3 regions of the Nakamurella sp. UYEF19 genome follow, and region 1 is predicted to be linked to each of the others. Evidence: riboswitches for the same ligand, from Rfam matches in the RefSeq annotation. Region 1 holds a riboswitch; each other region holds the start of a gene.
What was found. A riboswitch is a leader RNA that binds a small molecule or an ion and turns the genes downstream of it on or off. The one in region 1 is predicted to bind S-adenosylmethionine.

Region 1 (9,877 bases):
CCGGCAGACTGGATAGCACGCTCTCGAAGGTCCACGACAGGTACAGCGACTGGATCTCGCGGCTGGCGAAGTCGTGCGCCTTGAAAGCATCGGCCGCCGCGCGGAGTCCGTTGTCGATCAGCACCTGACGGCCAACCCCGGCGACCCACTGGTCGAGCGGCGGGCCGGGCACGATCGGCCCGGCGCACACGACCGACTCGTCGAGGAAAACGGTGACGTCCTTGGCGACGGAGTTCATCCACAGCAGCGGCGACTGGTTGCGGCGCCAGATACGGCCGCCGCCGACCGGGAACGGATCGACGATGTGCACATCCAATCCACCGGCCGGGATCAGGTCGGCATTCGCCGCGATCCGTTCCATCAGCGAGACGGTCCGCGGGCCGCCGCCGACGAACACCAGGCTCGGCTTCTCCGCACCATTCGACCAGGCGCTCGTCGATCGGGCGCTCATCGACCGGCACCGACCGTTTCGGGCTCACGCTCGGGCTGCTCCCAGTCGGCCAGACCGGCACCCGGGACCAGTTCCTTGGCGAAGGCCAGCGGGCCGATGGTCTCCGGATCAGCCGTGACGTCGAATCTCGCCTGATACCCCGACGCGAGGTACAGCTTGGTCGCCTCCGGTTGGCGCGGGCCGGTGGTGAGGTGAATCCGTCGGTAGCCGAGGTCGAGGGCAGCCCGCTCCAGTTCCGCCATCAATCGCCGGCCGAGTCCTCGACGACGGTGACGCGAGGACGTCCAGACCCGCTTGACCTCGGCCGTCGCGTCGTCATAGCGACGGATGGCCCCGCCGGCCACCGTCTCACCGTTCTCGGTCAGCACCAGGAAGGCGCCGTCGGGCGGTAGGAAGTCGGTCACCGGGACCTCGGTGAGCTGGGTGTAGGCCGAAACCCGGCCGTAGCGGGTGGTGTATTCGACGCTCAGGTCGTCCAGCAGCGGCGCCAGTTCCGGGTCACCCGGCTCGACGTACAGGACGGACAGATCCGGGTCACCCGCCACCGGCGACACCCGGCGCGGACCGGGCGGCAACTGAACCGGGGAATGACGGGCCAGCGCGGCCAGGAAGTTCTCGGTCACCTCGGCCACCGGGCCGGCGGAGGCCGGATCGATGAGCACACCGCCGTCCGGGTAGACACGGATGTGGGAGGAGAGCACGAACCACCCCTGCCCGACGTGGTCGGCCCCCAGGCTGGTCAGCACCGGGCGCAGAGCGTAGTCGACGGCGAGGACGTGGGCGGGTGATCCACCGGTGACGAGCGGGAGCACGGCCTTACCGCGGAAAGCCCTCTGCGGCAACAGATCCAGGAATACCTTCAAGAGGCCGGAGTACGCCGCCTTGTAGACCGGCGACACCACGACCACGGCGTCGGCTGCGTCCACCGCCTCGACCGCCTCGGCGATCGCGCTGTCGTTGACATCGGCGCTCAGCAGGGCCTGCGCGGGCAGGTCCCGGATCACCACCGGCAGCACGGTGTGGCCGGCCCCGGTGATCCGCCGGCTGACGTAGGACAGCAGCGCGTCGGTGCTCGAGTTGACCGACGGGCTCCCCGCGATGGTCACGATGGTGGACATATCACTCCCTGGGACGGAGCCTCGTCTCCGCGAGGGAGAGGAGGCCGGATTCGCAGTCGTTCCGATTTCACTGGAGGCGACGCTGCCCCGGTTCCACACCGGGGAAAACAACATCGACCGCCAAATGTTTCCCGCCGGGGCAGCCCAGTAACGGGCACTGGTCAGAACCGGAGGGAAAACCGGTCAGACCGGACAGAGCGCGCTGGACAGTCGCCCCAGGTCGACGTGCCGACGGCGGACGCCGATCGGCGACCTCGGGATCCTCGACTCGTTCACACGATTCCGTCCGTCCAGATGACCGAAGGCCACCACACGCTTGCGGTGCCCGGGTCGGGCACCACCTGGTCGTCATCCGGAGCACCCCACCGTGGAAGAGGGTTGCCGCCCAACGAGCCGGAGCTTGTCGCTGGGTCTCATGACCTGCTTCGAAGTTAGTCCACGGGCGTTCGGCGGGTCAACCCGTTGCGGTCCGGAAGCGCCCGTGATGCCCCATCCAGAACCGCGCTCCTGGAACACTTCCGGAGTGAAGCGTTTCAGTCGCCACGCTCCGGGCCGGGGGCCGGGGAACATCGGCCGGTGCTATCGTTGTTGGCAGGTAATGAGTGTCAACCACAAGCCCTGGCTGGTTGATCAGCAACCCTCCATGTGCGGCGGGGTGCTCCAGGTGATGACCTGGCGGACGCCGACCGGCTCCGCAAGCGCTTGTGGTGTCCACGATGTCGACACGTCCTACCCAGATCCGCACGGTCGACAGGGCGGATGTCCCCGATCAAGAGGTTTCCGCGTGAGCGCATCGAACAAGACACCACTTCACCTGGCCATCGCCCTCGACGGGGCGGGCTGGCATCCTGCCGCCTGGCGCGAGCCGGCGGCACGCCCGACGGAGCTCTTCACCGCCGACTACTGGCTCGATCTCATCCGCACCGCCGAGCGGGGGTTGGCCGACTTCGTCACGTTGGAGGACTCGTTCGGCCTCCAGACGGCGACGCCGCTGCAGCCCGGCGGGAACGACGAGCGGACCGACCAGGTTGCCGGGCGGCTCGACGCCGTGCTCATCGCGGCGCGGGTGGCCCCGCTGACGAGTCACATCGGGCTGGTGCCGACGGCCCTTGCCACCCACACCGAACCGTTCCACGTGTCGAAGTCGATAGCCACCCTGGATCACGTCAGCACCGGACGGGCCGGCGTCCGCATCCAGGTCTCCCCCGACGCTCGGACCGCGGCACACTTCGGCCGACGGGACCTCCCGGAGATCACCCTGGACAACCTGGCGGAACCGGTTGTCCAGCAGGCCGTCTCGGATCTCTTCGACGAAGCTGCCGACTACGTCGAGGTGATCAGGCGACTCTGGGACAGCTGGGAGGACGACGCCGAGATCCGTGACGCGGCGACCGGACGTTTCATCGACCGGGACAAGCTGCACTACATCGACTTCGAGGGCCGGTACTTCTCGGTCAAGGGACCGTCGATCGTCCCCCGGTCACCGCAGGGCCAGCCCATCGTCACGGCGCTCGCCCACCAGCGGGTGCCGTACCGATTCGCCGCGAGGTCCGCGGACATCGTGTTCGTGACACCGACCGACATCGCTGACGCAGCAAGTATTGTGCGTCAGGTCAGGACGGAACGGTCGGCGGTCGGACGTGACACTGAGGAGCTGGCGGTCTACGCCGACCTGGTGGTCTTCCTCGACAGCGCTGCGGAGTCCGGCGCCGACCGAAAGGCTCGTCTGGACAAGCTGTCCGGTGCCGCTTACACCTCGGACGCGCTGATCTTCACCGGGTCGGCCGGCGAGCTCGCAGATCTACTGGCCGCTTGGCAGGACGCCGGCATCACCGGCTATCGCCTGCGTCCCGGGGCCCTTCCGGACGATCTGGAGACCATCGTCGACCGCCTCGTCCCGGAACTGCAGGAGCGCGGGCTGTTCCGCACCGCCTACGAGTCCGATTCCCTGCGTGGACTTCTCGGGCTGGAACGCCCGGCCAACCGCTACTCGACCCTGCAGAAGGTCTGAAGATGACAAGGTCTGACAAGACAAGGCCACGCAAGCAGATTCACCTGGCCGCCCACTTCCCGGGCGTCAACAACACCACGGTGTGGAGCGACCCACGGTCGGGCAGCCACATCGAGTTCGAGTCGTTCCAGCGGTTCGCCGGGATCGCCGAGGACGCCAAGTTCGACTTCCTGTTCCTGGCCGAAGGTCTGCGACTGCGCGAGCAGGGCGGCAAGATCTACGACCTGGACGTCGTCGGGCGACCGGACACCTTCGGCGTGCTGACGGCACTCGCGGCCGTCACCGACCGGATCGGGCTGACCGGCACCATCAACTCGACCTTCAACGAGCCCTACGACGTCGCGCGCCAGTTCGCCACCCTCGATCACCTCTCGCGCGGTCGTGCGGCCTGGAACGTCGTCACCTCCTGGGACGCCTTCACCGGCGAGAACTTCCGTCGTGGCGGCTATCTCGCCCAGGAGGAGCGGTACGACCGGGCCCGGAACTTCCTGCACGCGACTGCGGAACTCTTCGATTCCTGGACGGGTGAAGAGATCGTGGCGGACAAGGAGTCCGGCACCTTCCTGCTGCGCGGCAATCCGGGCGGGTTCGCAGTGCAGGACGATCATTTCGACATCCACGGTAACTTCAACGTGCCGCGCAGCCCGCAGGGCCGGCCGGTGATCTTCCAGGCCGGTGACTCCGACGCCGGACGCGAGTTCGCGGCCTCGACTGCCGACGCCATCTTCTCCCGCCACGGGACGTTGGAGGCCGGCCAGGCCTTCTACGCCGACGTCAAAGGCAGGCTCGCACAGTACGGCCGTCGCCACGACGAGCTGCTCGTGCTCCCGGCCGCAACGTTCATCCTGGGCGACACCGAGGAAGAGGCGCAGGAGTACGCCGCGCACGTGCGGCGCCAGCAGGTCAGCGGCCAGACGGCGATCAAGTTCGCCGAGCAGCTCTGGAACCGTGACCTCAGTTCCTACGACCCGGACGGTCCGTTGCCCGAGGTCGATCCGCTGGTCGGCGAGAGCACCATCTCGAAGGGCCGCGCGAGCGTGCGGATGAACGCCGACCCGGTGGCCGTCGCTGGCGAGTGGCGGGCACTGGCTGCGGCCAAGGGACTCTCGCTGCGGGACGTCGTCGTCGAGAAGACCGCGCGGCAGAACTTCTTCGGCACCCCGGAGTCCATCGCCACCACCATCGACGAGTACGTCCAGGCCGACGCCAGCGACGGTTTCATCTTCGTCCCGCACATCACTCCGGACGGTCTCGGGGAGTTCGCCGACAAGGTGGTGCCGATCCTGCAGGAACGCGGTGTCTTCCGTAGCGACTACGAGGGCACCACACTGCGCGACCACCTCGGGTTGGCCACACCGGCCGCCCGTGGCCGCCATCGGGAGCCGGCCGGGGCAACATCGTGACCGTGACGCAGACGCAGGATCCCTCACCCCTGGAGGCGCTCCGCGCTCGGCAGGACCCGAGTCTCGGAGATCCGGTCCTCGACAACGCGGCCTGGGCGGCACTGACCGGACCGCAGGCGCACCTGGCACAACGGGTCGGGCTCGCCGCGCGTTTCGACCCCGAGGTCGCTCCGTTCGTCGCACTGGAGGATCACCACGATCCGCAGGCCTGGCTGGACGCGGCCACGCTGGTCGGCCGGGGCGGGACCTTCGCCGTCGCCGGCGAAGGGGTCCGGCCACCGGAGGGCTGGGACTTCACCTCGGTCGGTGGCGGCGTGCAACTGGTCGACGTCGACCTGACGAAGGAGCCGGACCCGGAAGCCCGACTGTTGGGCGAGTCCGACGTGCCGGAGATGCTCGAACTGATCGAACGCACCCGGCCTGGCCCGTTCCGGCCGCGGACGGTGGAACTCGGCGGCTACCTGGGTATTCGCCGCGACGGTGACCTGATCGCGATGGCCGGACGGCGGATGCATCCTCGGGGCTGGATCGAGATCAGCGCCGTCTGCACGGATGTCGCGTTCCGCGGGCAGGGTCTCGGCGCCAGGCTGGTCAGGGCCGTTGCCGCGGGCATCGTCGCGGACGGTGAGAAGGTCTTCCTGCACACCGCGGCCGGCAACACCACCGCCATCCGCCTCTACGAATCGATCGGGTTCCGGCTCCGTCGTGTCACCGACTTCCTGAGCGTGACGGTCCCCGAGCAGTGAGCGTTCCGCCTGCCGGAAGGGCCGTCTCGGCGCAGGACGAGGTGCTCGACCTGGCCCAGCAGCTGATCCGGATCGACAGCACCAATACCGGCGACTCCGGATCGAGCATCACCGAGCGCACCGCCGCGGAGTGGATCGCCGGACAACTCGCCGATGTCGGCCTCGACCCGGTCTACGTCGAGGCCGGCGCACCGGGCCGCGGCAACGTCATCGTCCGGCTCCCCGGCGCAGATCCCGGCCGCGGTGCGTTGCTGATCCACTGCCACCTCGATGTCGTACCGGCCGACGCGTCGGAGTGGTCGGTGCATCCGCTGTCCGGTGAGGTCCGTGACGACTATCTCTGGGGCCGTGGGGCTGTCGACATGAAGGGCATGGTCGCCATGTCCCTGGCGGTGCTCCGCCAGTTCGTCCGCGACGGCGTGAAACCGCCCCGCGACCTGGTGTTCGCGTTCCTGTCCGACGAGGAGTCCGGCGGCTTCTTCGGCGCGCGGTGGCTGGTCGAGCACCGGCCGGAGCTGTTCGAGGGGGTCACCGAGGCCATCGGCGAGGTGGGCGGCTTCTCCACCACGTTCACCACCGCTACCGGAGATCCGGTCCGGGCCTACCTGATCGAGACGGCGGAGAAGGGCGTCACCTGGATGCGCCTGAAGACCAGGGGGACCCCCGGACACGCCTCCATGCTCCAGACCGACAACGCGGTGGCCACCCTCGCGGCCGGCATCACCAGACTGCAGCAGCACCGGTTCCCGCAGATCATCCGGCCGGCGCTGGCCGAGTTCCTCGCCGGCGTCACCGATCTGACCGGGATCAGCTTTCCGGAGGACGATCTCGATGCTGCGGTGGCGAAATTGGGCAATCTATCGAGGATCGTGGGCGCGACGCTGCGGGATACCGCCACGGTGACCACCTTCCATGCCGGCTACAAGGGCAATGTGGTGCCGTCGTCGGCGGCGGCGACGGTGGACTGCCGGATCCTGCCGGGACGTGAGACCGCGTTCTACCAGGAACTCGGCGAGATCCTCGGCCCCGACATCGAACGGGAATGGGACGACCTGCCGCCCGTCGAGACCACCTTCGACGGTGCCCTGGTCGACGCCATGACGAACGCGCTCGTGAGCGAGGACCCGACGGCGGCGGTGCTGCCGTACATGCTCTCCGCGGGCACCGACGCGAAGTCGTTCAGCCTGCTCGGCATCAGGCACTTCGGTTTCGCCCCACTGCAACTCCCTGCCGACCTGGACTTCTCGGCCCTGTTCCACGGGATCGACGAGCGTGTCTCCGTTGCCGCCCTCGAGTTCGGCACCCGTGTCCTCGACCGCTTCCTTCGCACCTGCTGACCACCGCGCCCCGACCCCCGGGCGGCGCGCCCGTGGAGGAGTGCGCATACAGGCCGTCCCGGCGCATACCGTTCCGCCCAAAATATTTGCTGCAGGCCAGGTTTCGGGCACTTTCGTATGCGCGCGATCGCGCGGTCGGGTTCGTCATGGGCAGCAGGTCAGGTAAAACGAGCGCCAGTGTCCATGCTTAACCCCTCACTCAAGGGGATACAAGGGTCCACCCTGATGCGTGACACTGCCTGAGGACGTGGCTTCAAATCGGTCGACGTGGAGCCGGAGCATGTATCCGCGGTGCCGGTCGACAACAGAACGGTCTTGTGTATTGAGGTCTGAGATGGGCACACCACCGCTTGAACAGGACGATCGTGATGCGCTGAGGTATTTGGCGGCCCTGGGCAAAGATGATGCGGGGGACCGCCTGGCTGATCTGGCTGTCGCAGCAGGCGACGTCGGTGAGCCGACCTTTATGTGGGAGGAGGGATACGAGCGTTCGGGCGAGCTGATGACGCTGCTGGCGATCGCCGATCGCGACCTTGTACGTCTTCACGCGCTCAGCAAGTCAGGGGTGGCCGAGGCGCAGGACGCGCTGGATTCTTTCCTGAGCGGATCGTGAAGGAATGCTGCGACGTAGGCCCTCGCCAGCGGTACGCCCAAGCACCCGATCATGCCATGCATTCGATTTGGCTGAGGTCGAGCGGAAATCGGTGTGACGCAACCTGATCCGTGTGCGATGCTCGGTCCATGGATCCCCGACGTGCGGAAGACGGCGCCCCGCGGATCGAGATCGTACGGTTGTGCAGCGACGCGCTCGCAGCGATCGCGGCCGGTGATCTTCCCACAGCCGAAGAGAGGTCACCCATCCCGCTCTCGGAATGCTTCGTCGGGCCGGACTGGCGCTCGGTGTGGACCCGACGACGCGACCAGATCGTCGCCGACCCCGCGAGTGCTGACTGGATCACCGGCGCCATCTGGGATCTCGAGCGACACCTGACGGTCGGCCGCGCCGGCTACCACGGTCCGCCCGACGAGCACGGCATGGTCGAGGTCGGCTACGCCGTGGATCCCGCCTTCCGGCGTCGCGGTTATGCCCGTGCCGCATTCGTTTCGCTGCTCGCACAGGCGGCCGTCGAGCCCTTCGTCACCGTGGTGCGGGCCACCGTCTCACCCGACAACGAGGCGTCGAGAAACCTGATCCTGCAATACGGATTCACCCACGTCGGCGAGCAGTGGGACGACGAGGACGGTCTGGAACTGATCTACGAAGTACCGGCCTGACCGGAGTCCGGCGCATACGGAAACGCCCGGTTTTGCCAACCCAAGGCCGAATCCCGGCCTTTTCATGTGCGCCAGGCAGTTCGGTATGCGCCGACGAGGGGCAGATCAGGTCCGGGCGAGCCAGGTGTGCGGAACGAGAATGCCGGCGGGGTCGAAGACCTCGGCAAGGCGTCGCTGCAGTTGCAGGCTGGTGTCGCCGATCTCGGCGGACAGCCACGGCCGCTTTGCGATGCCGACCCCGTGCTCGCCGCTGATGGTGCCGCCCAACGCGAGGGCGGCCCGGACGAGTTCGTCGGCGGCCTGGTGCAACCTCGCCGGGGGGCTGCCGCCGTCCACCGGCGACATCGCCACCGAGAGCATCGGGTGCAGGTTGCCGTCACCGGCGTGGGCGACGACCGCCACCTCGAGTCCGTGGCGCTCGCCGATCTCCCCGATGGTGGTGATCATCTCCGCCAGCACGGACCGCGGAACGGCGACATCCTCGCCGACGAACCAGGTGTCGGTGAAAGGGCCGCGCCCGGAACGGCGGAGCCAGAGGTAGCGCCCGGCCTGCAGCTCGTCGAGCACCTCGACCGCGGCACCGACCTCGGTCAGCGCCGCGGCCAACACGTCGGCCTCCAGATCTGCGCCATAGCCGTCAGTCTGGGCAATGAGCAGGGCAGTACCCCGGGTGGCGAGATCGGTCTGCTGGGCGGTGTCGATGGCCCGCAGGGCTCCGGAATCCAGGAACTCCAGTACCGAGGCCTGCACGCGGGACCGGACGATCGCCGTCACCCCGTGTGCGGCCGCTTCGGACGACGGGAAGAACGCCGTCAGGGTCGTGGTCTTCACCGGGCGGGGACGCAGTCGGAGGGTCGCCTGCACGACGATCCCGAGTGTGCCCTCGGAACCGACGAACAGGCCCGTCAGGTCGAATCCGGTGACGCCCTTGATGGTTCGCCGTCCGGTGTGCAACAGCGTGCCGTCGGCGAGGACGACGGTCAGACCCAGCACCGACTCGCGGGTGACGCCGTACTTCGTGCAGTGCAGGCCGCCCGCATTGGTCGCGATGTTCCCGCCGATGGTGGAGATCTCGTGGCTGGCCGGGTCCGGTGCGTACATCAGGCCGTGCCGTGCGACCGCCCGGTCCAGGTCAGCGGTGAGGACACCCGGCTGCACCACGGCGATCTCGTCATCGGGCGAGATCTCCAGAATCCTGGTGAGCCGCTCGGTGGAGATCACCAGGGACCCGTCGGAGGCGACGGCGGCGCCGGACAGGCCGGTGCCACCGCCGCGCGGAATCACCGGAACCCGGTGGGAGGTGGCTGCTCGGAGGAGGATCTGCACCTCCTCGATCGACTCGGGAAAGGCGACGGCGACCGGCGATCCGGGCAGACGGATGCCGGACCGGTCGGTCGCGGCAGCCTCCCGTTCGTCCCGGGCCAGAGCGAGGCGCTCCAGCGGCAGCACCCGACGCAGATGCGCCACGAAAGCCGCACGACGCTCCACCGCCTCCGCGGATCGGTCGACGTGGTCGAGGTTCTCGAGGCTGAAGGA
Region 2 (9,877 bases), on a different contig from region 1:
CGAAGGTGTAGGAGCCGTTGGAGTGGAACTCGGTGGCGGCAACGTCCATGGCGAAGGCGATGTCGGTGCCGACGGTGAAGCCGGCCTTCGTCACCGCCTCGCTGATGAGGTCGAGGGCCGCCCGGTTGGAGGACAGCGACGGCGCGAAGCCGCCCTCGTCACCCAGCCCGGTCGACAGGCCCTTGCTCTTCAGGACCGACTTGAGCGAGTGGTAGACCTCGGCGCCCCAGCGCAGGGCCTCGCGGAAGGTCGGTGCGCCGATGGGCGCGATCATGAACTCCTGGACGTCGACAGCGGTGTCGGCGTGGGCGCCGCCGTTGACGATGTTCATCATCGGGACGGGCAGGATGTGGGCGTTCGGTCCGCCGATGTAGCGGAACAGTTCCAGCTCGGCCGACTCCGCGGCCGCCTTGGCGACGGCGAGCGAGACCCCGAGGATGGCGTTGGCACCGATTCGGCTCTTGTCCGGTGTTCCGTCCAGGTCGATGAGCTTCTGGTCGATCAGGCGCTGCTCGGTGGCGTCGTAGCCGACGAGCTCCGGCCCGATCTCGTCTAGTACGGCCTCGACCGCCTTCTGCACGCCTTTGCCCAGGTAGCGGGACATGTCGCCGTCACGAAGCTCGACCGCTTCGTGCTCGCCGGTCGACGCTCCCGACGGAACGGCAGCACGGGCCAGCGAACCGTCCTCCAGCGCGACCTCCACCTCGACGGTGGGGTTCCCCCGGGAATCCAGGATCTCGCGGGCTCCGATGAGTTCGATGGCCGCCACGGGCACATCCTTTCGTGAGTAGCAGGTTGAGGTTCAGGTTCAGGCTGTGCGCTGCCACGGCCGCGGAGGACGACCACGCACGCTGATGCACGTACGCGACCGGGCACGGCTACGCCAGAGGTCGGGGGTTGCGCCCCGGGATCACCCTATCGGCGCGAACCGCCCTGTCGGCACCTGACTCGCCCGGTTGGCCCGGCCGGGACCGCGACGGGGTGACGATTTGGTGAATTCGGGTCACCCGGTGGCCACGACGGTGGATAGTGCGCTTCGATAACGAATTCCGTTCCGCCTTCCCGGCCCCTGACCGCTCCGGAGTCCCTCATGACCAAACCCACCTCGACGACCCAGGCCACCACCAAGGCCGTCCAGCACCACCCGACCGTCGCGGCCCAGATCGAGCACCGGGCCGGTGACCTCCAGCTGAAGGTCGCCGACACGATCACCTCGTTCGCCGGGTCGATGATGTTCGTCTACCTGCACATCGTCGTGTTCGCTTCGTGGATGTTGTTCATCGAGAAGTCACCGTGGCCGACGCTGACGCTGGTGGTCTCCCTCGAGGCCATCTTCCTGTCCACCTTCGTGATGATCGGGCAGAACCGGGCGGCCGCCTTCCAGCAGCACAAGGCCGACCACGACTTCGTCGAGCAGGAACTGGAGCTCAAGACCAACACCGACCTGACCCGTCAGATCCACGTCCTGACCGCAGAGCTGCACAAGCGACTGCTGTCGGCCTCACCGGACGGGCGGGTCGTCGTGAAACCCGCAGACCACGATGATCCGGCGCCTTCGCGCTGATCAACTTCCGCCGCGCTGATCATCGTGACGTCAATGGGACCGAAGTGACGCGAATCGACCCGATCATGAGCGCCGTCGAAGTTGATCAGCGCGGGGTGGGGTTGACTACAGCGCGCGGAGGCGGGGCAGGACCTCGGTGCCGTAGAGCTCCAGGAATTTCGCCTGATCGGGGCCGGGGGCATGGAAGACGAGGTGCTTGAACCCGAGATCGACGTAGTGCTTGATCTTCTCGACATGCTCCTCCGGGTCGGTGGAGACGATCCAGCGGGAGGCGGCCTGCTCGACCGGCAGTGCGTCGGCCAGGCGCTGCATCTCCAGCGGATCCTCGACGCCCATCTTCTGATCGGGCGTCAGCGCCAGCGCACCCCAGTACTTGGTGTCCGCCAGTGCCCGCTCGCGGTCGTGGTCGAAGGACACCTTCATCTCGATCAGCAGGTCCATGTCGTCCAGCGTCCGGCCGACCTTGCCGGCGCCCTCGGCCAGGGCGGGCAGCAGCGTGTCCCGGTAGAGCGTGTCGGCCTTGCCCGAGGTGGTGATGAAGCCGTCCGCGATGCGTCCGGCCAGCCGGGTCGCCGCCGGGCCCGACGCGCCGATGTAGATCGGTACCGGCTGCTCCGGCTTGTCGTAGATGGTGGCCTTGTCGGTCTGGTAGTAGGTGCCCTCGAAGGTGACCCGGTCCTCGCGCCAGAGCTGCTGGATCAGGGTGACGGCTTCCTTCATCCGCGCGAAGCGTTCCTTCCCGTCGGGCCAGGTCAGGCCCAGGGGCACCTCGTTCAACGACTCCCCCGACCCGACGCCGAGGATGACCCGGCCGGGGAAGAGCATGCCCAGGGTGGCGAAGGCCTGAGCGATGACGGCCGGGTGGTAGCGGAACGTCGGGGTGAGCACGCTGGTGCCCATGACGATCTTCTCGGTCCGCGCACCGAGCGCGCCCAGCCACGGCAGCGCGGCCGGGGCGTGCCCGCCGTCGTGGCGCCAGGGCTGCAGGTGATCGGAGACGAACACCGAGTCGAACCCGGCCTGCTCGGCCAGCACACCGAAGTCAGCCAGTTCCTTCGGTCCGAACTGCTCGGCGGAGGCCTTGTACCCCAGACGCAATGCCATTGATCTTGCTCCTTATGCGGATCGACGACGATGACCCGGTCTGCGACCGGTCGCCGCTTCTCATTCTTACTCGCCGGGTCCCGACCCTCGGTCCGTGGGCTACTCGTCGACCGCTCGGGCGCGGCCGGAACCGAGCGCATCCCGGACGACAGCCGCGACCTGGTCGGCCTCGATCAGGAACCCGTCGTGGCCGTGATCGGAATGCATCGTGATCAATGGACCCGCCGCCGGTGCGGCAGCGATCCGCACGCCCTCGGCCGGGGTGTACAACCGGTCGGAGTCGACGACGGCGACGGTCAGCGCCGCGTTGATGCGCTGGAGCGCGGCCTCGACACCCCCGCGTCCGCGGCCGAGATCGTGGGCGTTCATCGCCTCGGTCAGCACCAAATAGGAGTTGGGATCGAATCGTCGTCCCAGCTTCTCGCCGTGGTGGGCGAGATAGGACTCGACGGCGAACCAGGGTCGCGAGGTGGCACCGCCGCCGGGTTGCAGCTGACGACCGAATCGCTGGTCGAGTTCGAACCCGGAGCGGTAGGTGATGTGTGCGATCTGGCGTGCGACGGCCATGCCGCCGATTGGGCCGGGCCCGTCGTAGTAGTCACCGGCACGGAATTCCGGGTCCAGCCGGATGGCAGCAAGTTGTGGTGCGGCCCAGGCGATCTGGTCAGCCGATGCAGCTGCGGTGGTGGCGATGGCGATGACCCGGTCGACCTCGTCGGGGTACGTGACACCCCACTCCAGGGCCCTCATGCCGCCCATCGACCCGCCGATCACCGCGACCACCCGACGGATGCCCAGGGCGCGGGCGAGGGCATGTTCGGCGGAGACCTGGTCGCGGGTGGTCAGCGACGGGAACCTGGAACCCCACGGTCGCCCGTCCGGCGAGATCGACGAGGGACCAGTGGTTCCGCGGCATCCGCCCAGCACGTTCGGGGCGAGCACGAAGAACTGTCCGTCGTCGAGCGGAGCGCCCGGCCCGATGAGGCCGTCCCACCAGCCCGGCGTCGGGTGGTCGGGCCCGGTCGCCCCGGTCACGTGGGAGTCACCGGTCAGGGCGTGCAGGACGAGCACGGCGTTGTCACCCGCCTCGTCCAGGCGTCCCCACGATTCGAAACACATCGTCACCGACGGCAGCACCTCGCCGGATTCCAGTGCCAGGTCACCGATCTCGACGAACCTGCGTCCGGACGGCTGCCCGGCACCCTGGGCAAGGGGCTCCTGGCTGCCGGTCGGCTCGCCACGAACGCTGCCGCCGGCCGCACCCGAAGGCGAGCCGGCGGCATCGTTGGTACGCGTCACCAGGGTCACTGATCACACGGACTGCAGCAAGTGACGGGCATCAGGACTTCGCTGCCCGGAAACCCGCTTCCAGATCGGCCAGGATGTCGTCGATGTTCTCCGTGCCGATGGCCAGCCGGATCAACCCGGGGGTGACACCGGTGGTCAGTTGCTCGGCCGGGGACAGCTGGCCGTGGGTGGTGGACGCCGGGTGGATCACCAGCGAGCGCACGTCACCGATGTTGGCCAGGTTGGTGAAGACCTCCAGCGCGTCGGTGAAGATCTGGCCGGCCTCGACACCGCCCTTGATCTCGAAGGCCACGATCGGGCCGCCGCCGCGAGGAGAGTACTTCTCCTGGTTGGCCTTCCACGGGCTGGAGGCGAGTGACGGGTACGAGACCGACTCGACCTCGTCGCGGCCCTCGAGGAACTGGGCGACCTTGGTCGCGTTGTCCACGTGGCGCTCCATGCGCAGGCTCAACGTCTCGATGCCCTGGGCCAGCAGGAAGGAGTTGAACGGTGAGATCGACGGGCCCATGTCGCGCAGCGACTGGAGTCGGGTCTTGAAGATGAAGGACACGTTGGACTTGAAGAGACCCTCGGGACCGAGATCGCGTCCCCACACCAGGTTGTTGTAGCTCGGGTCGGGGTTGTTGAAGTTCGGGAACTTCTCCGGGTCGGCCGTCCAGTCGAAGTTGCCGGAGTCGACGATCGCGCCGCCGATGGCCGTGCCGTGGCCGCCGAGGTACTTGGTCGCCGAATGCACGACGATGTCGACGCCGAATTCGAAGGGGCGGATGAGAAATGGCGTCGGGACGGTGTTGTCGACCATCAGCGGCACACCGTTCTCGTGTGCGACACCGGCGACGGCCTCGAAGTCCAGGACGTCCAGTTGGGGGTTGGAGATCGACTCGGCGTAGAACAGCTTGGTGTTCGGCTTGACCGCGGCACGCCAGGCGTCAGCGTCGTCCGGGTTCTCGACGAAGTCGACGGTGATGCCGTACTTCGGCAGCGTGTAGTGCAGCAGGTTGTAGGTGCCGCCGTAGAGCCGCGGCGAGGAGACGATATGGTCGCCGGCCTCCGCGATCGACAGGATGGCCAGTGTCTCGGCCGCCTGGCCGGACGCGACGAGCAGAGCGCCGACACCGCCCTCGAGAGAGGAGATCCGCTCCTCGACCACGGCCGTGGTCGGGTTCATGATCCGGGTGTAGATATTGCCGAGTTCCTCGAGGGCGAACAGCTTGCGTCCGTGCTCGGAGGAGTCGAAGGCGAACGACGTCGTCTGGTAGATCGGCAGCGCCCGCGCCTTGGTGGTGGGGTCGGGGGTCTGGCCGGCGTGGATCTGGCGGGTCTCGAAAGACCAGTTGGGGCTCATCTTTGCGCTCCTGGTGGGTGTGGGGTGGTGGGAAAGAGGCGGAGGGTGGGTCGAGGACTGATCTGGGGTCGAGCCAACGATCTGGGGTGGATGGACGGACGTGGCGACGAGGTGGGTCGTTCGGCCCGCAGGTTTCCGGGCGGAACAAGGATGTGGTCCCTCTGCACGCAGTGCAGGACCAGGGTCGCCCCGGCCGTCAGGTCAGGAGCAACAACACATTCGTTCGCGCACAGCGGTTCTCCCATTCGCTCTCGACTGGGGCTCGCCCGCTGGCGGGCCCGCGCTTGCGGATCACCACCTCGGTGAACCGCCTGGTCATCATCCGGGGCACCCCACCGCGAGTGGAGGGTTGCCGCCCAGCAAGCCGGCGCTTGTCGCTGGAACTCAAGACCTGGCGACGAGTGTAGCGGGCTCGCACGGCCTTCGGGGTGGGCAGGGTGGCCGCCGTTCCTCCGGCATCAAATGCTGTCCCCGACGACCCCTACATCTGGTCCAGGGACCTGCCGGCGCTCTCGGCTTCCTGCAGACGCTGGGCCACGTCCTTGGCCACCGCCCGGAGGTCGGCCTCCGGGTCGGCGCCGGCGGCTCCGGCCGCGTAGGCGATCCGGAAGATCTGCTCGGCGGCCGAATCACCCGTCGGCAGTTCGACGGCCAGACCCTCCCGGGCCGCGCGCGAGCCGAGCTTGGCGGCCAAGGCCGTGGCCGGCTGCCCGAGTGCCACGCCGGAGAGGACGGACGATCGGCCCCGTTCGGCTTTCTTGAGCTCGTCCCACCGGACCTGTTGGTCCGCTGCGGTACGAAGGGGTTCGGCAGACCCGAACACGTGCGGGTGTCGCCGGATCAACTTGTCGGCGAGATCGCCTGCCACGTCATCGATGTCGAATCCACCGTCGTCGGCACCGCGCTCGGCGGCGATGCGCGCGTGGAAGAGCACCTGGAGCAGCACATCCCCCAGTTCCTCCCGAATGGCAGCGTCGTCGCCGTCCTCGATGGCCTCGAGCAGCTCGTAGCACTCCTCCACCAGGTAACGACGGAGCGAGTCGTGCGTCTGCTCGGCGTCCCACGGGCACCCGCCCGGCGAGCGCAGCCGGTCCATCACCTCGACGGCTCGACGCAGCCCCGCTCCGCGACCGGCTGGTTGCCGCACGATCCGTACCTCCGGGTTGTCGTCCGGTTTGTCGTCCGGCAGAGCGGCCGTCATAGGCCGTCGTTGCCGGGGATGACCTGGAGGGTTCCTGGATCCCACACCCCGTAACGCGGGTTGACGGAGATCGACGTACTGCTTACATACTTGCCCAGCAACAGGACACCCAGGTCGAAGGCGTCGGACAGACCTGAGACCGAACTGAACTCGGCCTGCCCGAGCGTGCCGGCCGACACCGACCGCCCGGTCGCCCGGAGGACGAGATAGGCGTCGGAGTTGGGCACGATGAAGACCGAACCGGAGGTCGCTCCGAACAGGCCCGCCGCGCCGACGGCCGGCTTGGTCAAGAGGGTGTAGACCGCCCTGGGGATGACTCCCGTCCCTGCCGCGGCCACTACCGCGTCCATCTTGGCCGGATCGGCCAGGTACTCCGACCGCAGTGCGACCGCCTGGTCGCGGGTGGCGGCCGGCACACCCTCGGCGGTCACCGAGATGTTGCCCACCTGGACACCCTGGGCCGGAATGGCCTGCACCAGGGCCTGGAGAGCGACGACGTCGTGGAGGACGGCGTCCTCCTCGGAGGCCGGTAGTTCGAGCTGGGTGGCGAGCTTGGAAGTGGACTGGCCGGCCTGCGCAGCGGCCGCGTTGATCTGCGCATCGGTCACCGAGATCTGGCCCGCGGCAATCGCCTTGGCCAGCAGCGCGTGCCGAACGGCGAAGGTGATCTGAGCCCGGTTCAACGCCGACACCTGGGCCGTGGTCGCACCGGTCGGAACGTTGGCAGCGACGAAGGCTCCGGTATCGGCCTGCACTGCGGCTTCGGAGATGCCGGCGCCGTCGATGACCACCGCGGATCCGGCCGTCACCTGGCAGGCAGCGAGTGTCGACGAGGTCAACGCAAGCGCAAGGGCAAGGCCCACCAGGCGCTGACGGCGAGCGCCGATCCGATGCCTTCGGACCTGGACGAACAAGGTCACGGTGGATCCTCCCAGTTGATCGCCTTCGATCCTCGACTGTGCAACGGCCTCAGCCTGCCACACCGGTTCGCGGCAATTCGGAGCCGGGGCACGACGGTGCTCGACCCTGGCGACAGACCTGGGCTCAGTCTCAGTACGCGCCGGAGGCGGAAAGCACGGCTTTGGCGGTCTTCCAGAGAATGACGAGATCGGACGTCAGCGACCAGTTCTCGACGTAATAGGTATCCAGTCGCACGGTGTCCTCCCAGTTCAGGGTCGACCGCCCCGAGACCTGCCACAGCCCGGTCATCCCGGGCCGTACCAGAAGCCGCAACCTGGCCTCGCCGTGATAGGTGGCGACCTCGTCCATGAGCGGCGGACGCGGGCCCACCAGGCTCATGTCGCCCTTCAGGACGTTGATCAGCTGCGGAACCTCATCGAGGCTGAAGCGGCGGATGAACTTGCCGACCTTGGTGACCCGCGGATCGTTGCGCATTTTGAAGAGCGTGTCGTTGCCGGCGTCCCGCTGCTGATTCTTGAGATCGGCCAGCCGGGCTTCCGCGTCGACGACCATCGAGCGGAACTTGATCATCCGGAAGGTCTTGCCGTTGAGACCGACCCGCTCCTGGCGGAAGAAGATCGGACCGGGGCTGCTCAACTTCACCGCAGCCATCAGTCCGAGGAAGAACGGGGACGCAAGCGCCAAGATGGCGGCGCTGCCGATCCAGTCGAAGGACCTCTTCACGATGCGGTTGGCGCCCCGGTAGGTGGGGCGGTCGACGTGAATGAGCGGCAATCCGGCGACCGGCTTTGTGTGGATGCGGGGCCCCGCGATGTTGGTGAGGGCGGGGGCCAGCACCAGCTGAATGTCGGTCTTCTCCAGTTCCCAGCTGAGCCGGCGGACGGCGGCCGGACCGAAACTGGCGGTCGAGGTGACAGCGACAGTGTCTGCACCGAACCGCTGGGCGGTCGCCGCCACATCTTCCAACCCGCCCAGCACCGGTACTCCATCGACCATCCGGGCGCCTGTGTCCGGATCGAGACTCAATTCGCCGGTCGGAGAGTTCTGCTGGATGCAGACGCCCAATACGCCGTAGCCAGCCAGAGGTGCTCGCCGGAGATCGGTGAGCAGCTCGCGGACGGTCCGAAGATTGCCGACCACCAGCACCATGGACATGTAGTCGCCGTTGAGCCGATGCGAATGCAACCACCTGCGCCAGGTGAAACGGGAAAGTAGCAGCGCCACCAAACCGGCGGGAAGGGTGACCAGGACGTAGGCGCGCGGTAGGTGCAGATTGAAGACGTAGGAAGAGATGGCGACCAGACCGAAGAGACCGAACGAGGTCTGGACGAGCCGCTTGTATTCTTCGGGCCCGTGCCCCACCACCTCAGGATCTCTGGTCCCGCCCCAGTGCAGCGCGATCATCCAGGCACATGCGAGGAAGATCGTCAGCGCGATGAAGGGAAGCGAATCCGGGTCGCGGGAGACGCGACTGCTAAGCGTGCCCATGTGCACCATGTGCGCACCGACCGACGCCCAAGCCACACTGACTGCGTCACCGATCCACAAGCGTATCCCGTACCGGTAGGCCCAGGTCTTACGTGGCGCCTGCCGGTCTGGGGGGGAGACCGTAGCTGTGGATGGGGGCTCCAGACGTTGGGAGATCGTCGTCTCACGTGCCGGAGGCGTCAGAGTCTTGGGGGTCGCGAATCGGTAAGAGGGATCTTGATCGCCAAGCTGGGGGCCGAACTCGACCGAAGCCGGCGTGGTTCCGGGCCAACCCTCAGCTCGAGATCCTGAGCGTTCTGGGGTACTGGTGGTCATCGATCGCCCATCCCGCGGGGCGGGCGCGAGACAGAAGACCGAACTGGTGTCATCACTCCAACCACCCTCCCCTACTTGACAGCTCGTTTTTTCACGGCGGACCGCCAGGGCGGCACCCGTACGAAAACTCGATAGACCCTTGCGCACCCTGACTTTGACAAACGGTAGTCGATTCGAGCAACGACGGGAAGCAATCGTCACTGAACTCACCTGTTCGAGGAGGAAATGTGACAATCGGTCACGAAGCCGACACGCGCGGATCGGTTAAGACGTCGCTTCCATCGGCGGGTCGGCAGAGATCGCCTGAAGTGCCCGGCGGAGGACGGTACTGGAGGTATGAATCGTGTAGGGGAAATAGACGACCTCAACACCGACACCGGCGAAATCCCGCTCGAGCTTGTCTCCCTTGGGGGTGCCCGACCAGTCGTCACCCTTAAAGATGTGGGTGAAGTGGAGATCCTGCCAGGCGTCGAGCTTTTCGGTGGTCGTCTCGGCATAGACGTCGTCGACGTAGCGCACGCTGCGGACGACCTCGAGCCGTTCGGCGAGCGGGATGACCGGTCGGACCCCCTTGGTCAGCTCGCACATTTCGTCCGACACGACCCCGGCGATCAGATAGTCACACCGTTCG
Region 3 (9,877 bases), on a different contig from region 1:
GTGGCCAGGCCGAGCAGCCGGACCTGTCCGTCCGCCGCTGCGGTGCTGATCACGTCGGCCAGGAACGGATCCCAGTTGCGGTTGCCCCAGAGCACGGGCAGTTCGACACCGCGCGAACGCAACTCGACCTCGAGTGCGGCGCGCAGGTCACGGTTCTGCTCGTTGATCGGTGACGAACCGCCGAGGGCCAGGTAGTGGTGCGAGACCTCGACAAGCCGCTCGTCGGGGATGCCCCGACCGCGGGTCACGTTGCGCAGGAACGGCATCACGTCGTCGGGACCTTCGGGTCCACCGAAGCCCGCCAGCAGAACGGCGTCGTACTCGAGAGTCTGCGCGCCCACCCCGCCGGCGACCTGGCCGTCCGAGGAGGTCGTCATCGCAGCACCTCGACCACACCGGCCTCGTCGATCCGGTGCCCGGTGTAGAACGGGACCTCCTCGCGGACATGCATTCTCGCCTCGGAGGCCCGGAGATGACGCATCAGGTCGACGATGTCGTGGAGCTCGTCGGCCTCGAGGGCGAGCAGCCACTCGTAGTCGCCGAGAGCGAAGGCGGCCACCGTGTTGGACAGCACCTGGTCGTATTCGCGACCCATCATCCCGTGCTCGACGAGCATGCCGCGGCGCTCCTTCTCGGGCAGGAGGTACCACTCGTAGGAGCGGACGAACGGGTAGACCGCCACCCATTCCTTGGCCGGTGCACCGGTCAGGAACGCCGGTACGTGGCCCTTGTTGAACTCGGCCGGACGGTGCAGGCCCATCGCGGACCAGGCCGGCTTCAGGCTCCGCCCGACGGCCGTCCGTCGCAGGGCGCGCGAGGCGGATTGCAGTTCCTCGGCGCTGCCCGCGTGCGACCAGACCATCAGGTCCGCGTCGGAGCGCAGCGTGGAGACGTCGTAGAAACCGCGGATCTGCACGTCCTGTTCGGCCAACGTGCCGACCAGTTCGGTCAGCTCTGCCGTGGCCTTGTCGTCCGGGGCGTCCAGCTCGCCGATGCGGGAGTACACGGAGAACCCGGTGTAGCGGATCCCCTCGTTGATCGCCCGCGCGCTCGTCTTGGCCCGGGTTGCAGGTTCGGTCACCGCGCCGGCCGGGGCGGAGGTGACGGCATCGTCGTTGCTCATGCTTTCCATCCTCCCCCAGTCGCCGCCGGACGTCCGCCCCCGGCCGTGTGTCGTACCTGACGTCGTCAGCGGGATTGAGCGCCCTGGCCCGAGGACAACACCGCTCGGCCGACGGTCCTGGCGTCGGACACCACGGCTGCGAGACCGGTACCGGCGACCACCGAACCGGCCAGGTGGAGGCCGGGCCGGGCTGCGACCTGCGTACGCAGCCGGTCCATCTCCGCCCGATGTCCCGGTTCCGGTCGTGGCAACGCCGAACTCCAGCGGACCAGGGCCGAGTCGGCCAGCGCCGAGTGGTCGAGACGCACCCCGGTCAGCGTCCCTGCGTCGGCCAGCGCCAGCGTGGTCAGGTCTCTTTCGTCGAGCGGATGGGCCTCTTCGGCAACTGTGGTGCCCCGTCCGTAGGACAGGCGCAGGACGTGCCGGGACGGCCCGGCCCGCTCCGCCAGCCAGGCCCACTTGGCGGTGGCATGGGTGAGGGCCTTCGCGCTCACGCCTCTGGCGTGCCGGGACACCAGGATGCCGGTGCCTCTCGGATGCCGATCAAGCCCCGCGTGATCGACCACCAACGTCACCAGCAGCACGTCGCTGGTGGCGGCAGACGTTGCCGGTGCCGGGATGCCGGCGGAGTCGAGCAGGGACACCGCGGCGGGTCCGGGCACTGCGAGAACCACGGTGTCGGCCAGACGGTCACCGACCGAGGTGGTCACCTGCCAGCCGTCCTCCCGAGGCCGGACACCGGCCACGTCGACCCCGGTCAGGACGGTGCCGCCGAGCGCCTCCACTTGCTCGCGCAGCGTCACCACCAGGGAGTACAGGCCTCCGCGCAGACCGGCCACGGCCGAGCCGGGACGCGCGCCACTGCCGCGCAGCCGCTGCACCGCACCGGCCAGGGATCCGGCCTCGCGCAAGGCGCCGCGCAACCTGGGTTGGACCGCATCGACGTCCAACTCGTCGGGATCGGTGGAGTACACACCGCCGGCCACCGGCTCGACCAGACGGTCGACGACCCTGCGGCCCATCCGGCTGCCCACCAGGGCGCCCAGACTGGCGGAATGGGCGCCTGATCCCGCTGGCAGCAGACGATCCAGCCCGGCGCGGAGCGAGCCGCCGAGACCCAGCACCCGCCGCACGTCGGCGGCCAGCGGATGGGCCGGGATGCCCAGGAGCGCGGCGGTCGGCAACGGGGCGGAGCCTCCGGCGTACCGGACCCAGGCGCCGACCGGGTTCGGCGACACGATCGCATCGCCCAGTCCCAGGTCGTCGATCAGGTCGGCCACCGAGGTGGTCGCCGTGGCGTAGGACTCGGCGCCCGCATCCAGTTCCAGGCCGCCGACCAGGTGGGCCGCGATGCATCCACCCACGGTGGGGCCTGATTCCAGCAGCAGCGGGGGACGGCCGGCCCTGGCCAGTTCCCAGGCGACGACGAGGCCCGCGATGCCGCCCCCGACGACGACCGGCACCGTCCGGGCCAGGTCTCCCCGCAGGGCGACCGGACCTGTCATGGTTGGTCGTGGATGAACGCGACGAGCCGGGTGAGCACGTCCGGATCGGTATCCGGCGGCACCCCGTGGCCCAGGTTCAGCACGTGCCCCGGCGCCGTCGCGCCAGCCGCGATCGCCTCGAGAGTGGCGGCGTACAGAGCCTTGTCGCCGGCAAAGAGCAGCGCGGGATCGATGTTGCCCTGCAGTGGCGTCGTCCCGCCGAGACGTGCGTTGGCCACGTCGAGGGGCACCCGGTGGTCGACACCCATGACGTCGGCACCGGTGTCGCGCATGGCGGCGAGCAGTTCGCCGGTGTTCACGCCGAAGTGCACCTTGGGCACCGGGAGATCGGCGACCGCGGCGAAGACGTCTGCGGAATGACGGGCGACGAAGCGCTGGTAGTCGGCCAGGGACAGGCCGCCCGCCCAGGAATCGAAGAGTTGCACCGCAGAGGCGCCCGCCAGGATCTGCGCTCGAAGGAACGACCCGGTCACCCGCGCCACCCAGCCGGCCAGGGCGTGCCAGGTGTCCGGGTCGGCGTGCATCAACGCCTTGGTGCGCAGGTGTTCCCGGCTGGGGCCACCCTCGACCAGGTACGAGGCAAGGGTGAACGGTGCGCCGGCGAAACCGATCAGGGGGGTGCCGCCGAGCGCTTCGACGCAGTTCGCCGCGGCGGCGATGATCGGTGCGAGCGCGGTCGGGTCAAGTTCGGGTAGCGCAGCGACGTCGGCCGCCGTCCGGATGGGGGAGTCGACCACCGGTCCGGTCCCGGGGACGATCTCCACCCCGATCCCGGCCAGCTTCAGCGGCACCACGATGTCGCTGAACAGGATCGCAGCGTCGACGTGATGGCGTCGGACGGGTTGCAGGGTGATCTCGGCGGCCAGGTCCGGCGTCAGACAGGCCTCGAGCATTCCGGTCCCGGTGCGGACGGCGAGGTATTCCGGCAACGACCGGCCGGCCTGCCGCATGAACCAGACCGGATGCCCGGTCGTCTGCTCGCCACGGTAGGCGGTGAGCAGCGGGGCGGCACCGGTGCGGCCGTCCCGCAACGGGTGGGCGGCCGGAAGCGCGAGGTCGGTGTGGAGGTCCTGATCGGAACCGGATGCATGCGTCGTCATGATGCTGCCATCGTCCCACCTGGCCGGAGCAGCCGACCGAGGTCGGTCGTCGACTTAGGTGACCCTTGGTGAGCTACCTCTCCCGCGCGTTCCGTTTGACGCGCAAGGCGAGAGATCCTGCACGTCACGCCGGGGTGCGACCGGGTTTCCCTGGTGGGTCCGGGTACTGCCGGGTGAGCATCACCTTTCCTCGTTGTGGCTGGTCAGAACGGTACGATGGAGAACATGCTCATGGTTCTCGGCGCCAGCCATCACGATCTTGAGCTGACCCAGTTGGAGCGTCTCTCGGCCGGTCCCGAGTTGTTGGCGCAGTCCCTGCGACAGCTCGGCGCCGAGCCCGACGGAGCCATCTCCGGCACCGTCCTGCTGGCCACCTGCAACCGACTCGAGATCTACGTCGACGCCGATCGGTTCCACGACGCGATCGACGCCGTCACCGATCGGGTGGCTCAGGTCGCCGGCATCTCACCGGCCGACGTCGCCGGCCTGCTCAAGGTTCGGGTCGGCGCTCCGGTGGCCGCGCACCTGTTCACCGTCGCCGCCGGTCTTGACTCCATGGTCGTCGGCGAGGCGGAGATCTCCGGTCAGGTGTCCAGGGCTTTGTCCTCCGCCCAGCAGACCCACACCACCACCCCGGTGCTGAACGCGCTCTTCCAGTCCGCCGCCCGGACGGCCAAGCAGGTCGCCGCCGGCACCGGACTCGGCTCGGCCGGTCGGTCGGTTGCGTCCGTGGCCATCGACATCGCGGTGGCCGAACTGCCATCCGTAACGGATGACGACGACCGGCCGAGCAACTCGCTCTCCACCGCGACCTGCCTGATCATCGGCACCGGCGCCTACGCCAGGGTGGTGGCGGCCGCTTTGCGGGCCCGTGGCTGCACCCGACTCCAGGTGTTCTCGCCCAGTGGACGGGCCGACTCGTTCGCGGCCACCCACCACGCCGAGATCGTTGCGCCGGGGCAATTCGCCGAGGCCATCGGCAAGGCAGATCTGGTGGTGGCCTGCAGCGGCACCACCGGCGGGGTGCTCGACGTCAGTACGGTCACCGCGGCCCTCTCCGGTCGCGAACATCCATTGCAGGTGGTGGATCTGGCGCTGCTGCCCGACGTCTCGGCCGGCGTGCGGGCATTGCCCGGAGTCCAGGTCGTCGACCTGCGCACGGTGTCCCACGCAGCGGCCCCGGAACATCGGGAAGCCATCTCGGCCGCCCAGGACGTGGTCATCGCCGCCGTCGCCCGTTTCGAGGACGATCAGGCCATCCGCACGCTCGACCCGGCGGTTGTCGCACTGCGGCAACATGTCTCGGTCGCGGTGGAGAAGGAGATGACGCGGCTCCGGGCGAAGTACGACAACGACGTGGCCGCCGAGGTCGAGCTCGCCATGCACCGGGTTACCCAGTCGCTCCTGCACACCCCCACGCTTCGAGCCCGCGAGCTGGCCCGGACCGGCGACAGTGCCGGGTACCTGCAGGCCCTGCACACGCTGTTCGGCATCGAACTTCCGGACGGCCCCCAGCAGCACTGACCGGCTCTTGCCGCGTCACAGTCGAAATGCTGCGCCTCGACGAGTCCGGACGACACAACGGCTCGGCTCCCACCGAGGTGGGTACCGGGCCGTGTTGCCGTGCGGTCGATCAGGGAAGTCCTGTCGATCAGGCAAGACCGGTCTGCTCGAAGGCGGCCAGCGTGGCCGGGATGGTGGCGGTCGGTCCGACGACATGGGCGATGGCGTCGAGGGTCTTCAGTCCGTCACCGGTGTTGAAGATGACCGTCTCGGCCTCCGGATCGAGCTGACCGGAGGCGAGCAGCTTGCGCAGGACGGCAACCGTGACACCACCGGCGGTTTCGGCGAAGATGCCTTCTGTCCGGGCCAGGAGCTTGATGCCTTCGATCACTTCTTCGTCGCTGACGTCCTCGATGCCGCCGCTGGTGCGGTTGACGACGTCGAGCACGTACGGGCCGTCCGCCGGGTTGCCGATGGCCAGAGACTTCGCGATGGTGTCCGGACGGACCGGCTGGATGAAGTCGCGGCCCTCCTTGAACGCAGTCGACACCGGGTTGCAACCGGTGGCCTGCGCGCCGAAGACCTTGTAGGCGGATTCGTCGACGAGGCCGAGGGAGATCAGCTCCTGGAACCCCTTGTCGATCTTGACCAGCTGCGCGCCCGAGGCGATCGGGATGACGACCTGCTGCGGCAGACGCCAGCCGAGCTGCTCGGCGACCTCGTAGCCGAGTGTCTTCGAGCCCTCTGCGTAGTAGGGACGGACGTTGACGTTGACGAACGCCCAGTCCTCCTGCTCGCCGGCGATCTCGCCCGCGAGGCGGTTGATGTCGTCGTAGTTGCCCTCGACGGCGATCAGCGTGCCACCGTAGGCGGCCGTCGTCAGGATCTTCTGCTGTTCCAGGTTGGACGGGACGAACACCACGGAGCGGATACCGGCCCGGGCAGCTGCGGCCGCGACGGCGTTGGCCAGGTTCCCGGTGGACGGACAGGCCAGCACCTTGAACCCGAGTTCGCGGGCGGCGGCCAGCGCGACGGCGACGACACGGTCCTTGAAGGAGTGCGTCGGATTACCCGAATCGTCCTTCACCCACAGGGTTTTCATTCCCAGCTCGCGGGCCAGGTTGTCCGCGCGGACCAACTTCGTCCCGCCGGGGTTGATGTTCGGTGTGTCGGCGATGCCGGCCGGGACGGGCAGCAGCGGCGCGTACCGCCAGATGTTCTGCGGCCCGGCTTCGATCTGTGCGCGAAGAGCCTCGCCGGACAGGCTGAACTCGTAGGCGACCTCCAGCGGGCCGAAACACTCGGTGCACGCGTAGTAGGGCCCGAGGGCGATCCGGTTTCCGCACTCGCGACAGGACAGCGCAACGGCCGGACCGAGGTCGACGGGTTGCGGGGACGATCCGACGGAGGATGGGGTGGTGGAGGCAGAGCTGATGACAGCAGTCACGACGAGGCCTTTCGTCTCATCTTTCCCGCCGGAGCGGGACGGACGGGGCACCTGCTGACGACCGGCCTCGATGTCGGAGGCTGGGCCTCTACAACGAGAAGGAGATCATCATCAGTGGTTGCCGGGGCTTCATCGGGCCGTATCCCTCTGCCCCTCTGGATGAGTGGAGATTCAGTTGTCCGGCCAGACTAGCGCACGACTCGCGGGCGGCGCACCGAGCGAGGTCCGGGCGGCCCGCAGCGCCGACTCCAAATCGCTCTAGGAAACGGTGACCTTGCTGATGGTGACCGGGGATGCGGGAGTGCCGTCGTCGCTGCCGTCCGAGACACCGGCAGCGGCGATCTTGGTCAGCACGTCGAGGCCACCCGTGATGGTCCCGAAGACGGTGTAGTCCGGGTTCAGCTGGGAGTCGCCATAGACGAGGAAGAACTGGGATCCGTTGGTATTTGCTCCCGAGTTGGCCATGGCCACGGTGCCCGTCGGGTAGGTCATCGAGGCGTTGGTCTCGTCGGCGAAGCTGTAGCCGGGACCGCCGCCGCCCGTTCCCGACGGGTCGCCGCACTGCAGCACCTTGAGCGAGGCCGAGGTCGTCAGGCGGTGGCAGGTGGTGCCGTCGAAGTAGCCCGACGACGCCAGGTGCACGAAACTGCCGATGGTGCAGGGTGTTTTCGATTTGTCCATGGCGATCGTCACCGATCCCGACCCGAGGCCGATGGTGACCGTCGCGGTTCCGGTATTCGGTTCGACGCCCGCCGGAGGTGTCGCCGCCTTGGCTGCGGTCCCTTTCTCGGGATACGAGCACGTGGCCGTTCCCGCGGCCGCCGGAGCCGGGGTGGAACTCGCGCACGAGGTCGCCAGGACGAGGGACACCAGCAGGGCGGTGAGCAGACGGAACGAGCGCAAGGGGAGACCCTCCAGCAGATCGGACGACATCGGAGTACACGGACGCATGCCGCACGCAGCGCGGGCACACCAGGAACCCTAGTGATCGTCGCGTGATTCAGAGGTGTTGTCGGTGGGGCCTGAGAGGATGCAGTGGTGCCCTCTCCGACCGTCGATGCGCTGTCCTCACCACTCGTGCTCGTCCTGGGCGACGAGCAGCTGCTGGTGGATCGCGCCGTCAGCACGGCGGTGAAGGTGGCCCGCCGCGCCGACCCGGACGTGGAGCGACGGGAGGCCCTTGCGACGGCGATCTCCCCAGTGGAGTTCGAGGATCTGGTGGCGCCCAGTCTGTTCGCCGAGCCGCGCGTGGTGGTGATCCGGCAGGCCCACGAGTCGTCGAAGGAGATCGCCGCCGCGCTCGTCGACTACTCCGGCGATCCGGTGGAGGGTGTCGTCCTCGTCGTCCAGCACAACGGCGGCGCTCGCAACAAGCCTCTGGCTGACGCCCTGCGGAAGGCCGGTGCGGCCCTGATGACGTGCGCCAAACTGACGAAACCTGCGGAGCGGATCGACTTCGTCCGTCACGAGATCAGGTCCGCCGGCGGCACCACCACGCCGGATGCGGTCGCCGCGATCGTCGACGCCGTGGGCTCCGACCTGCGAGAGCTCGCTGCCGCGGCCAGCCAGCTGGTCGCTGACACCGGTGGTCTGGTCGACGAGTCGGCGGTGCGGCGGTATCACCGTGGCCGTGCCGAGGTCACCGGCTTCGCAGTCTCGGACATGGCCGTCGCGGGAGATGTGCCGGCCGCGCTCGAGGCACTGCGGTGGGCGATGGGAGTCGGCGTTGCGCACGTACTCGTCGCCGACGCGCTTGCGGATGGGATCCGCACGGTCGCCAGGGTTTCGGGCGCGCGGCCGGGCAACGGATTCGCGTTGGCCGGCGAGCTGGGCATGCCGCCCTGGAAGATCGACCGCGCGAGGACGGCGGCGCGATACTGGACCGAAGCCGGCCTGGCGCGGGCGATGGAGGTGGTCGCCGACCTGAACGGCGCCGTGAAAGGCCTTGCCGCCGACGCGGACTACGCGCTGGAGAAGGCCGTCATCGATCTGTCCCGGGCCCGCCGTTTGCGTTGACGACGGCGACCCGGGGACGCAAAGATAGACGGTGCCCACGAGGGACACCGTCTCTTGGTGCGAACTGCTGCGGGTGCGCTGGGCACCTATTGCGACCCGGGAAGAACTAGAGCGCGTTGACCTGCTGCGCCAAAGCCGACTTGCGGTTGGCGGCCTGGTTCGCGTGGATGACACCCTTGGACACGGCCTTGTCGAGGCTGCGGGTGGCAACGAGGAGTTCGGTCTGCGCGGCGGCCTTGTCACCGGTTGCGGCGGCGGCCTTGACGCGACGGATCGCGGTCTTCAGCGACGACTTGACCGACTTGTTGCGCAGGCGAGCCTGCTCGTTGGTGCGAATGCGCTTGATCTGGGACTTGATGTTGGCCACGCCTGATTGCCTTCGTTTCGTCTCTAGGAATGTGTGCGTCCTGCACTTCATGAACACTGCATGTGACCCCGGCGGAGCGCACACGAAGATCTAGATTAGCAGCCGGGACGTCCCGAGAACCAATCGTCGAGGTCAGCAGGTCATGGCGGCCGGTGGTGGCCGCCCGTCCGTGTTCAGCGCCGACACCACCCAGCTGATCACACCGCGGGCCGCCGGCAGTTGGACGTGGTCGATTCTCGTGGTCGGGCACTGGTCCTGCACGACCAGCGCTCGAACCCGGTCGGCCGGACCCGACGGCACCTGCGACCCGATCGGGGTCACCACGGTGTCACCCCTGGTGGACAGCTCCGCGTACCGCACCCGTCCGTCCAGGTCACCGCCGACGGCGAGCCGGCGGAGCAGCGGCGAGCCGGCCACCTGATCTGCGCACGCCCGGCAGAGGTTTGCCGGAAGGGCGCCGGCCAGCGGAGCGGTGGTGCCGTTCCAGGACGGGGCGAGCAGCACGGCGGTCGATACCTGATCCGCGAGGCCGTTCAGACGCAGGGCCGTGCGCAGCACCAGACCGCCCTGGGAATAGCCGATGACGTCGACCTGATCTGCGCCGGTCAGTTTCCGCACCTTGCCGACCAGGTCCGCGAACTGGGTGCCGGACGCGGTGACCGCAGCAATTCCACCGTTTCCGTAGTCCAGGCCGTAGACGCAGCGACCACCGGCGAGCAAGGCGGGCACGAGCGCCGAGAAGTTGGACGCGACCGTCGAGAAGGTGCCGTGCAGGAGTACGACCGGCCGCTGTGTCGAACGGCAATCGGCAACGTT

Region 2: it holds a riboswitch for S-adenosylmethionine, as region 1 does, so the genes downstream of both, ABIB25_RS27575 (bifunctional o-acetylhomoserine/o-acetylserine sulfhydrylase) here and ssuE (NADPH-dependent FMN reductase) in region 1, are expected to answer to the same signal.
Region 3: it holds a riboswitch for S-adenosylmethionine, as region 1 does, so the genes downstream of both, thrC (threonine synthase) here and ssuE (NADPH-dependent FMN reductase) in region 1, are expected to answer to the same signal.

The regions. Positions count from the first base shown of each region.
Region 1 is NZ_JBEPNO010000011.1:96,989-106,865, forward strand. It holds gene ABIB25_RS16095 (FAD/NAD(P)-binding protein) at 1-451, opposite strand, end outside; gene ssuE (NADPH-dependent FMN reductase) at 448-1,569, opposite strand; SAM riboswitch class IV at 1,877-1,990, opposite strand; SAM riboswitch class IV at 2,164-2,276, shown strand; gene ABIB25_RS16105 (LLM class flavin-dependent oxidoreductase) at 2,354-3,580, shown strand; gene ABIB25_RS16110 (NtaA/DmoA family FMN-dependent monooxygenase) at 3,583-4,983, shown strand; gene ABIB25_RS16115 (GNAT family N-acetyltransferase) at 5,013-5,729, shown strand; gene ABIB25_RS16120 (M20/M25/M40 family metallo-hydrolase) at 5,726-7,066, shown strand; gene ABIB25_RS16125 (hypothetical protein) at 7,401-7,679, shown strand; gene ABIB25_RS16130 (GNAT family N-acetyltransferase) at 7,808-8,341, shown strand; gene ABIB25_RS16135 (FAD-binding oxidoreductase) at 8,447-9,877, opposite strand, start outside.
Region 2 is NZ_JBEPNO010000038.1:17,820-27,696, forward strand. It holds gene eno (phosphopyruvate hydratase) at 1-769, opposite strand, end outside; gene ABIB25_RS27560 (DUF1003 domain-containing protein) at 1,091-1,564, shown strand; gene fgd (glucose-6-phosphate dehydrogenase (coenzyme-F420)) at 1,670-2,668, opposite strand; gene metX (homoserine O-acetyltransferase MetX) at 2,768-3,967, opposite strand; gene ABIB25_RS27575 (bifunctional o-acetylhomoserine/o-acetylserine sulfhydrylase) at 4,008-5,321, opposite strand; SAM riboswitch class IV at 5,597-5,713, opposite strand; gene ABIB25_RS27580 (nucleoside triphosphate pyrophosphohydrolase) at 5,803-6,522, opposite strand; gene ABIB25_RS27585 (hypothetical protein) at 6,519-7,442, opposite strand; gene ABIB25_RS27590 (sugar transferase) at 7,573-9,246, opposite strand; gene ABIB25_RS27595 (FAD synthase family protein) at 9,511-9,877, opposite strand, start outside.
Region 3 is NZ_JBEPNO010000002.1:236,358-246,234, forward strand. It holds gene ABIB25_RS04250 (ferrochelatase) at 1-377, opposite strand, end outside; gene hemQ (hydrogen peroxide-dependent heme synthase) at 374-1,123, opposite strand; gene hemG (protoporphyrinogen oxidase) at 1,189-2,628, opposite strand; gene hemE (uroporphyrinogen decarboxylase) at 2,625-3,728, opposite strand; gene ABIB25_RS04270 (glutamyl-tRNA reductase) at 3,954-5,252, shown strand; gene thrC (threonine synthase) at 5,380-6,666, opposite strand; SAM riboswitch class I at 6,692-6,844, opposite strand; gene ABIB25_RS04280 (peptidylprolyl isomerase) at 6,937-7,611, opposite strand; gene holA (DNA polymerase III subunit delta) at 7,717-8,694, shown strand; gene rpsT (30S ribosomal protein S20) at 8,801-9,061, opposite strand; gene ABIB25_RS04295 (esterase/lipase family protein) at 9,194-9,877, opposite strand, start outside.